Regions from separate parts of the Kitasatospora sp. NPDC090091 genome, predicted to be linked through region 1. Evidence: riboswitches for the same ligand, from Rfam matches in the RefSeq annotation. Region 1 holds a riboswitch; the other holds the start of a gene.
What was found. A riboswitch is a leader RNA that binds a small molecule or an ion and turns the genes downstream of it on or off. The one in region 1 is predicted to bind S-adenosylmethionine.

Region 1 (5,052 bases):
GTGTCGCTGCACCGCTGCGGTGGGCCCGGGAAGTAAGGGGAGCGGACCCGCGGTCGGCCGTACGGGTGGACTGCGTGCGCGGGGGTGACGGGCCGTCCTCCGGGAGGGTGAGCCGGGGGCGCGGCGGCTTGAGGGGATCGTGCGGGACGGCCTCGGCGGAGGGTGATCGGGAGTAGCATCCGGAGTGAGGTGAACGTGGTCCGGATCACACGTGAGGGAGCAGGGCCCATGGCGTACAAGTCCGACGAGACGCTGACCGTCCTCGTCTACAGCCACGACCGCAACACCCGCGAGCAGGTGCTGACGGCCCTCGGCCGCCGGCCCGCCGAGGACCTTCCGGAGCTGGAGTACCTGGAGTGCGCGACGCACCCCGCGGTTCTGAAGGCACTGGAGAAGGGGGGCGTCGACCTCTGCGTGCTGGACGGCGAGGCGGTGCCGGTCGGCGGGCTGGGGCTCGCGCGGCAGCTGAAGGACGAGATCTACGGCTGCCCGCCGGTGCTGGTGCTGATCGGCCGGCCGCAGGACACCTGGCTGGCCGCCTGGAGCCGGGCCGACGCCGCGATCTCCCGGCCGGTGGACCCGGTGGCGCTCGCGGAGGCCGCCGCCACGCTGCTCCGGGCCCGGGTGGCGAAGCGGACGCCCGCCTAGGTCCGGTCCGGCGCGCGCCCCGCGGGCGCCGTCTCAGTACGAGAGAAGAAGTCCGGCGGCGGGACCTCGGCGTCCCGCCGCTCGATAGGCTGGCTCCATCCGTACGGACATCCCTTCCGGGAACCGACAACAGCTGGAGTCAGCCATGGTGAACGTGAACCCTGCGAACGGCGGCAACGACCCCGTGCAGGTGGTCCGCACCTGGCCCGACGTCCTGTCGGCACTGCTGAGGGGCGAGGACCTCGACCGCTCCGCCTCCTCCTGGGCGATGGACCGGATCATGAGCGGCGAGGCCTCCCCGGCCCAGGTGGCCGGCTTCATGGTGGCGCTCCGCTCCAAGGGCGAGACGGTGGAAGAGGTCACCGGCCTGGTGGACGCGATGTACGCGCACGCCGAGCCCCTCTCCATCCCCGGCCCGGCCGTGGACATCGTGGGCACCGGCGGCGACCGGGCCAAGACGGTGAACATCTCCACCATGTCCGCGATCGTGGCCGCCGCGGCCGGCGCGAAGGTGGTCAAGCACGGCAACCGGGCGGCGAGCTCCGCCAGCGGCTCCTCGGACGTCCTGGAGAAGCTCGGCATCAGCCTCGACCTGTCCGCCCGGCGGGTGGCCGAGGTGGCCGAGGAGGTCGGCCTCACCTTCTGCTCCGCGGCGCGCTTCCACCCGTCGATGCGGCACGCCGCGACCGCCCGGCGCGACCTCGGCGTCCCGACCGCGTTCAACATCCTCGGCCCGCTGACCAACCCGGCGCGGGTGACCGCGCACGCGGTCGGCTGCTTCGACACCCGGCTGGCCGGGCTGATCGCCGGCGTGCTGGCCGGGCGCGGCGCCCGCGCGCTGGTCTTCCGCGGCGACGACGGCCTGGACGAGCTGACCATTACCACCACCTCGCGGGTCTGGGTCGTCCGCGACGGCGAGGTCACCGAGACCACCTTCGACCCGCGCACGGTCGGCATCGAGCCGGTCGGCATCGAGGCGCTGCGCGGCGGCGACCCGGCGTACAACGCGGACGTGGCCCGCCGGCTGCTGGCGGGTGAGCAGGGGCCGGTGCGGGACGCCGTCCTGCTGAACACGGCCTCGGCCCTGGTGGCGCTGGACCTCACCGACGCGCCGCTCGCCGACCAGCTCGCGGCGGGCATGGCGCGGGCCGCCCGGGCGATCGACTCCGGCGCCGCACAGGATCTGCTGAAGCGCTGGGCGGAGGCCACCAGCAAGGCGTGAGAAGGCAGTTGGGGCCCGCGGGGAGGCGTTCCCGCGGGCCCCTCGTGCTGTCCGGATGGCGGAACGCTGTTTGACCACCCCGGCGGGCGCGACCTAGAGTCTTGGCCAGGTCATGAGTGACAGCGCGAAGCCCCAGCTTGCTGTCCGGCAACCCTCCGTCCGTGGCGGGGTGCCCTGGGTGAGGACCGGGCCCCGTGGCGATCCGCCCGCGGGGCAAGCGCGGACGCCGGACGACATGCACCCCGGGGTCCTCACCCCGTGAAGGAGTGCACCCGTGTCCCTGCTCCCCACCGAAGTCCGTGCCCCGCTCGCCGTCCTCGGCCGCGACGTGCAGGTCCCGCTCGCCGACGGTGCGAAGGTCGAGTACGCCGCGCTCGACTACGCCGCCAGCTCCCCGGCGCTGCAGCGGGTCTGGGACGACGTCGCCGCCTACGCCCCGTACTACGGCAGCGTGCACCGCGGCGCCGGCTACCTCTCCCAGCTCTCCACCGACCTGTTCGAGCAGAGCCGCCGCACCGTCGCCGGGTTCCTGGACCTGCGCGAGGGCGACCAGGTGGTCTTCACCCGGGCCACCACCGACTCGCTCAACCTGCTGGCCGGCGCCGTCCCGGCGGGCACCCGGGTCTTCGCCTTCGAGACCGAGCACCACGCCTCACTGCTGCCCTGGGCCCACGCCGGGCTGGCCGTCACCTACCTGCGCGCCCCGCGCTCGCGGGCCGAGGCGGTCGCCGCCCTGGACGCCGCGCTGGCCGCGGCGCCCGAGGGGCCCAAGCTGCTCTGCGTCACCGGGGCCTCCAACGTCACCGGCGAGCTCTGGCCGGTCGCCGAACTGACCCGGACCGCCCATCGGCACGGCGCCCGGGTGGTGCTGGACGCCGCCCAGCTCGCCCCGCACCACCGGGTCTCGGTCCGGGAGCTGGACGTGGACTGGATCGCCTTCTCCGGCCACAAGATCTACGCGCCGTTCGGCGCCGGGGTGCTGGCCGGCCGCGCCGACTGGCTGGACGCGGCCGACCCCTACCTGGCCGGCGGCGGCGCGACCCGGACGGTCGCCCGGGAGGCGGACGGTTCGGTCGCCGTGCAGTGGCACACCGGCCCGGCCCGGCACGAGGCCGGCTCGCCGAACGTGATCGGCGCCTACGCGATCGCCTCGGCCTGCCGGGCGCTCACCGAGGCCGGCTGGGACGCGCTGGAGGCCCGCGAGCAGCAGCTGGTCGCCCGGCTCACGGCCGGCCTGGCCGAGATCCCGCAGGTGAAGGTGCTGAACCTGTTCGGCGCCGGCTCCGCGCGGGTGGGCGTCCTCTCCTTCGTGGTGGAGGGCTGGAACAGCTCGCACTTCTCGGCCGCGCTCTCCGCCGAGTACGGCATCGGGGTGCGCGACGGCCTCTTCTGTGCGCACCCGCTGGTGCGCACGCTGCTCGGTGACGAGGACGTGGCACCGTCGGAGTGCGGTGCCCCCGAGCCGTCGCTGCCGGGCGAGCGGAGCCTGAACGCGATCCGGGTCAGCTTCGGCGCCGGAACCCCGGACGAGCACGTCGAGCGGTTCCTCACCGCCGTCCGCGAGCTGGTCACGGACGGCGCGGCGTGGACCTACCGCAACGAGGGCGGCCGCTGCGTCGCGGCGGTGCAGGTCGACCGGGGCCGGCGCGCGGGCTGAGCCGGCCGCTGCGGGGCTCCGGGCGGGCTGCTACTCGTCCAGGCCGAGCGCGAAGGCGGCTTCCAGGTCGTGCTGGGAGTAGGTGCGGAAGGCGATCTGGGTCTCGGTGTGGGCCACGCCCGGGACCTTGTTCAGCCGGCCGGGGATGACCTCCGCCAGGTCGTCGTGGTGGCGCACCCGCACCATCGCCACCAGGTCGTAGCCGCCGGTGACCGAGTAGACCTCACTGACGCCCTCGATGGCCGCGATCGCCTCGGCGATCTCCGGGATGCGGTCGACGCTGGTCTTGATCAGGACGATGGCGGTGATCACTGTTCCGGCTCCTTTGTGAGGTGCCGCCAGGGTATCGGGCGTCAGCCGGGGCGTCGCGGGGGACGGGTGGCGAGCGTGCAGGCGTAGAGGAAGCCGGCCGCGAAGCCGATCACGTGCACCAGGTAGGCGACCCCGGGCCCGGCCGAGTGCACCGACCACCACTGGAGGGCGAACCAGAGCCCGAGCACCAGCCAGGCCGGGAATCGCAGCGGAAGGAAGAGCAGCAGCGGGACGAGCGTGGTGACCCGGGCCCGCGGGTGCAGCCGCAGGTAGGCGCCGAGTACGGCCGAGATCGCCCCCGAGGCGCCGATCAGCACCCGGGTGGAGTCCGGGGCGTGCGCCTCGGCCAGCGCGAACCCGTACGTCGCCAGCGAGCCGGCCGCCAGGTAGAAGAGGGCGAACCGGGCCCGGCCGAACCGCTCCTCGACGCTGGGGCCGAAGACGTGGAGGAAGAGCAGGTTGCCCAGCAGGTGCAGCCAGCCGGCGTGCAGGAAGAGCGCGCTGAGCACCGAGAGCGCCGGGTGCTTGCCCGGCGTCGGGGCGGCCGGGCAACCGGGCACCGGGTCGGGGGCCTGCGCCAGCTGTTCGGCGGTCAGCGGCCGGCCGGCCAGCAGCTCGGCGGGGACGGCCCCCCAGCGCTGCTCGTACCGCTGCTCGGCGCAGACCCGCGCCTGCCCGCGGCCGTAGAGGGGGTTGATGCCGGCAGCCGGGCCGAGCAGGAAGACCAGGGTGTTGAGCGCGATCAGGGCGTAACTGACGGCCGGGACGGCCGCGGCCGGGCGACCGCCCCGCGCACCGGTGTGGTCGAGGACCGGGATCGCCATGCGGCCAAGCATCCCTCCGCGGGGCACCGGTGACACCGGGCGTGCGGCAGGTGGGCTAACTGCGGAACGCCCTGACCGGTGGCCGCGGTGGTTGCCCCAGGCAATAGGCTTGGGGCGGGCATTCCCGCCTCCCGCCGCCGATGCCGGGGCTCCGGGGGGAGCGCCTGAGCCCACCCAGGGACCACCGAGAGGATCCCCGATGACCGTCCCCGCTCTGACGCCCGAGACCCGTTGGCGCTGCACGCTCTGCGGCAACCTCACCCGCTTCGACGTGACCCGGTCCCTGCGGGTCACCGAGTTCCTCCACTTCGACCTGGCCGGCGAGTCCAAGGTGGAGGAGACCGAGGTGCACAGCGAGACCGTCGAGTCGGTGCGCTGCCGCTGGTGCA
Region 2 (5,052 bases), on a different contig from region 1:
TTCTCCGCGTTGAACCACTTGACGGTGCCCTGAGCCATTCCGAACTCCCCTAGTGCTGTGCTGGCCCTTCACGCGCCCGCGGGTCTGCGGGTGCGGGTCTGGTTGAGGCCGGCCCGGGGAACCCCCCCTGGGCACAGCCGTGCACGCCGCAATCCCCGCCGAGACCACCGGACGGCGTCCGGTGTACGGGCGATTGCGTCGACCGCGGCTGAATGTATCCGGATCGACGCCCTCTGCAACAGGCCCAATCGCCGGGAATTCACCGGGCCCGCCAAGGGGCAGATCCGACGGAATCGGAAGGAACGCCGCAATTCACGCCGGACATAGCGGACGGATTACCCAAATCCCCTCAAGAATTCTGACATCGGCCTGACATGTTTCACGGCCGTGGAGCGGCCGGCGGTCTCGGCGGCCGGACGGGGAACGGCGGTGCGGGCGCGGACGGATTCGACCACCGGTACGAGGGGGAGGGGAGCCCCGTTCCCGGTCGAGCCACACTCTACTCCGACTGGGAGTGCAAATATTCCCGCCAAAATACGACCGGCCACCCCGGGTCGGAATTCCGTCCCGGGGCGGCCGACTCGGCAGTCGGACGGCTCAGCAGCCGCCGGCCACCGCCGGAATGATCGAGACGCTCGCGCCGTCCTTGATCTCGGTGGCCAGACCCTCCGCGAACCGAACGTCGTCGTCGTTGACGTAGACGTTGACGAAACGGCGCAGCTTGCCGGTGTCGTCCAGAATGCGCGCGGCGATCCCGGCGTGGTTCCGGTCCAGGTCGGCGATGACGTCGCCCAGGGTGGCGCCCTCGGCGCTCACCTCGGCGGCGCCGCCGGTGTAGGTGCGCAGGATGGTCGGGATGCGGACGTTGGCGCTCATGGGGGGCTTCTCCTAGCTGGGGGTGGGTCAGGCGGAGGCGAGGCCGGCGTCGCGGAACGAGGCCAGCGTCGGGCGGATGACGGCGGTCATCCCGGCGTCGGAGACGGCGTCCAGCGTCTTCAGGCCGTCGCCGGTGTTGATCGCGACGGTCTCCTTGGCCGGGTCCAGCTGTCCGGTCTCGACCAGCTTCTTCAGCACGCCGACGGTGACGCCGCCGGCCGTCTCGGCGAAGATGCCCTCGGTGCGGGCCAGCAGCTTGATCGCGGCCACCACCTCGGCGTCCGTCACGTCCTCGACCGCACCGCCGGTGCGCCGGGCGATGTCCAGCACGTACGGGCCGTCGGCCGGGTTGCCGATCGCCAGCGACTTGGCGATGGTGTCCGGCTTGACCGGGCGGATCACGTCGTGGCCGGCCTTGAACGCCGCCGACACCGGCGAGCAGCCCTCGGCCTGGGCGCCGAAGATCTTGTACGGCCGGTCCTCGACCAGGCCGAGCTTCACCAGCTCGCGCAGCCCCTTGTCGATCTTCGTCAGCTGGGAGCCCGAGGCGATCGGGATGACGATCTGCTCCGGCAGGCGCCAGCCCAGCTGCTCGCAGATCTCGTACGCCAGCGTCTTGGAGCCCTCGCCGTAGTACGGGCGCAGGTTGACGTTGACGAAGCCCCAGCCCTCGCCGGCCGGGTCGCCGATCAGCTCCGAGCAGAAGCGGTTCACGTCGTCGTAGTTGCCCTCGATGCCGACCAGTTCGCCGCCGTACACACCGGCCATGACGACCTTGCCCTGCTCCAGGTCGTGCGGGATGAACACGCAGGACTTGAAGCCCGCCCGGGCGGCCGCGGCGCCCACCGCGCCGGCCAGGTTGCCGGTCGAGGAGCAGGAGAGCGTGGTGAAGCCGAACGCCCGCGCCGCCTCGATCGCGCAGGCGACCACGCGGTCCTTGAACGAGTGGGTCGGGTTGCCGGAGTCGTCCTTGATGTGCAGCTGCGCCGTGAAGCCGAGCTCGCGGCCCAGGTTGTCCGCCTTGACCAGCGGGGTCCAGCCAGGGTTCAGGTTCGGCTTGCCGGCGACGTCGGCCGGCACCGGCAGCAGCGGGGCGTAGCGCCAGATCGAGGCCGGGCCGGACTCGATCCGCTTCCGCAGCGCCTCGGCGCCCTCGCTCCCGAAGTCGTACGCGATCTCCAGCGGCCCGAAGCACTCCAGGCAGGCGAAGCTGGGGCCGAGCGGGAACCGGGTGCCGCACTCGCGACAGGACAGCGCGGCGGCGGGGCCGAGGTCAACGGTGCTGACGGGTGCGGCAGTGTCGATAGCCATGGTGGCGGAGGCCTCTCTCCTCATCTTCCCCGCGGCGCGGTTGCGCCACAGGCCGGAATTGGCACCTGTCCCGCCGGGGCCTGTAACGACAGCCGCGCGAGAAGGTTGCCGGGACGTCAACGGGCCGTTCCCTCAGTCCCTCTGGATGAGCTCTGTGAAGTTGTTGGTCCTGCTCAGCGGCGACCCCGGCGTGCGAAGGTCCGACCGCTGTACGAAGACTGTATCCGAAGGCGTGAAGCTTGAACGGGACCGTCCGCCACGCGAGATGGCCCGTTCCACCCGACCGTTCCACCCAGCTGTTCCACCTGATCCGCCCCACCCGACCGCTCCAACCGACCCGCTCCACCCGAACCCCGCCGAGGAGAGACCCGTGCCCGCCGACCCGACACCCGAGCTCGTCCCGCAGGCGGCGTCCTGGCTGCGCCGGCGCTCGTGGAGCGCGGCCGACCGTCCGGTGCGCACCCTGCTGGAGGCCAAGCGGGCCGCCGGCCGTGCGGGCAGCGTCAGCGTCGTCCTGCCCGCGCTGGACGAGGAGGCCACGGTCGGCGACATCGTCCGCACGGTCCGCCGGGAGCTGATGGAGCGCCTGCCGCTGGTCGACGAGCTCGTCGTGGTCGACTCCGGCTCCGCCGACGGCACCGCCGCCGTGGCCGCCGCCGCGGGCGCCCGGGTGGTCCACCGGGACGAGATCCTCCCCCGGCTGCCCGCCGCCCCCGGCAAGGGCGAGGTGCTCTGGCGCTCGCTGCTGGTCACCCGCGGCGAGATCGTCTGCTTCATCGACGCGGACCTGCGCGAGTTCGACCCGGCCTTCGTCTCCGGCATCGTCGGACCGCTGCTCACCGACCCCGGCATCCAGCTGGTCAAGGCCATGTACGACCGGCCGCTCGAAGTGACGCCGAGCGACTCCGCCGCGGGGGACGCCGCGGTGGTCCCGTCCGGCGGCGGCCGGGTCACCGAACTGGTCGCCCGCCCCCTGCTGAACCTGCACTGGCCGGAACTCGCCGGTTTCGTCCAGCCGCTCGGCGGCGAGTACGCGGCCCGCCGCTCGCTGCTCGAACGCCTGCCCTTCCCCACCGGCTACGGCGTCGAGCTGGGCCTGCTGGTCGACGCACTGGAGACCGTCGGCCTGGACGCGCTGGCCCAGGTGGACGTCGGGGTGCGCCACCACCGCCACCAGGACGGCCAGGCCCTCGGCCGGATGGCCGCCACCATCTACCGCACGGCACTCGAACGGCTGGACCGGACGCACCGGCTCAAGGCCTCCGCCGATCTGGTGCACCCGCTGCTCACCCAGTTCACCCGCGATCCGGAGACCAGGGAGTTCACCGCGCACACCCACCCGGTGACGGCCCTGGAGCGGCCCCCGATGCACACCGTCCCCGAGTACGCGGGCCGCCACCCGGCCCGCTGAGGGGTTTGCGGCCCCGGGCCCCCGGCAACCTACCCATCATGGGCGATCTCACGACCGAGCGTTCGAATTCGACCGGCACCGCCCCGGTCCTGGTGGCATCCAACCGGGGACCGGTGTCGTTCAGCACGGCGGAGGACGGCACGCTGGCCCTCCGCCGGGGCGGCGGGGGCCTGGTCTCCGGGCTCTCCGCGATCGGCGACCCCGACGCCGTCTGGGTCTGCGCGGCCCTCGGCGACGCGGACCGCCGGGCCGCCCGGGAGGCCCCGGACGGCCGCCTCGACCGGGCCGGCCACGATGTCGGCGGGCAGGCCGTCCGGATGCTGGACATAGACCCGGAGACCTTCGCCCGCGCCTACAACGGCGTGGCCAACTCGACCCTCTGGTTCGTCCACCACCTGCTGTACGCCACCCCCACGGCCCCCGCCTTCGACGCCGGCTTCCGCACCGAGTGGCAGGCGTACACCGCCTACAACGCCGCCTTCGCCGAGGCGCTGGCGGCCGAGGCCGCCCCCGGAGCGGCCGTCCTGGTGCAGGACTACCACCTCTCGCTGGCCCCCGCGCTGCTCCGCGCCGCCCGGCCGGACCTGCGGATCGGCCACTTCTCGCACACCCCGTGGGCCCCGCCCGAGTACTTCCGGCTGCTGCCCGACGACGTCGCCGAGGCCGTGCTCACCGGCATCCTCGGCGCCGACCGGGCCGGCTTCCTGACCCGCCGCTGGGCACTCGCCTTCGCCGAGTGCTGCGCCGCCGTGCTCGGCGCCGAGGTCGACCGGGAGGCCCTCACCGTCACCCACGCGGGCCGCACCACCCGCCTCGGCGTCCACGGCCTCGGGGCCGACGCCGACTTCCTGCGCGAGCGCGCCCACCGCCCGGACGTCGAGGAGCGGCTCGCCGCGCTGCGCGAGGCCGTCGGCGACCGCCGCACCGTCGTCCGGGTCGACCGCACCGAGCTGAGCAAGAACATCGTCCGCGGCTTCCAGGCCTACCGGCACCTGCTCCGCACCCGCCCGGAGTGGCACGACCGCGTCGTCCACATCGCCTTCGCCTACCCCTCGCGGACCGACCTCGCCGAGTACCGCGACTACACCGCGCGGGTCCGGGAGCTGGCCGCGGAGATCAACGCCGAGTTCGGCACGGACTCCTGGCAGCCACTGATCCTGCACGTCAACGACGACTTCCCGCGGTCGCTCGCCGCCTACCGGCTGGCCGACGTCGCCCTGGTCAACCCGATCCGCGACGGCATGAACCTGGTCGCCAAGGAGGTGCCGGTGGTCTCCGATCGGGGCTGCGCGCTCGTCCTCTCGCGCGAGGCCGGCGCCCACGCCGAGCTCGGCGAGGACGCGCTGAGCGTCAACCCCTACGACGTGATCGCCACCGCGGACGCGCTGCACGCCGGGCTCACCATGGCCGCCGACGAGCGCGCCGACCGCACCAAGCGGCTCGCCGCCGCGGCC

Region 2: another riboswitch for S-adenosylmethionine. It lies ahead of thrC (threonine synthase); the one in region 1 lies ahead of ACIPSC_RS00945 (aminotransferase class V-fold PLP-dependent enzyme).

Annotation. Positions count from the first base shown of each region.
Region 1 is NZ_JBIVDY010000001.1:208,516-213,567, forward strand. It holds gene ACIPSC_RS00935 (hypothetical protein) at 229-648, shown strand; gene trpD (anthranilate phosphoribosyltransferase) at 794-1,870, shown strand; SAM riboswitch class IV at 1,979-2,096, shown strand; gene ACIPSC_RS00945 (aminotransferase class V-fold PLP-dependent enzyme) at 2,145-3,527, shown strand; gene ACIPSC_RS00950 (Lrp/AsnC family transcriptional regulator) at 3,558-3,839, opposite strand; gene ACIPSC_RS00955 (rhomboid family intramembrane serine protease) at 3,881-4,663, opposite strand; gene ACIPSC_RS00960 (hypothetical protein) at 4,863-5,052, shown strand, end outside.
Region 2 is NZ_JBIVDY010000008.1:77,972-83,023, reverse strand. It holds gene ACIPSC_RS15920 (cold-shock protein) at 1-38, opposite strand, end outside; gene ACIPSC_RS15915 (ubiquitin-like small modifier protein 1) at 598-876, opposite strand; gene thrC (threonine synthase) at 904-2,187, opposite strand; SAM riboswitch class I at 2,205-2,339, opposite strand; gene ACIPSC_RS15905 (glucosyl-3-phosphoglycerate synthase) at 2,558-3,598, shown strand; gene ACIPSC_RS15900 (trehalose-6-phosphate synthase) at 3,637-5,052, shown strand, end outside.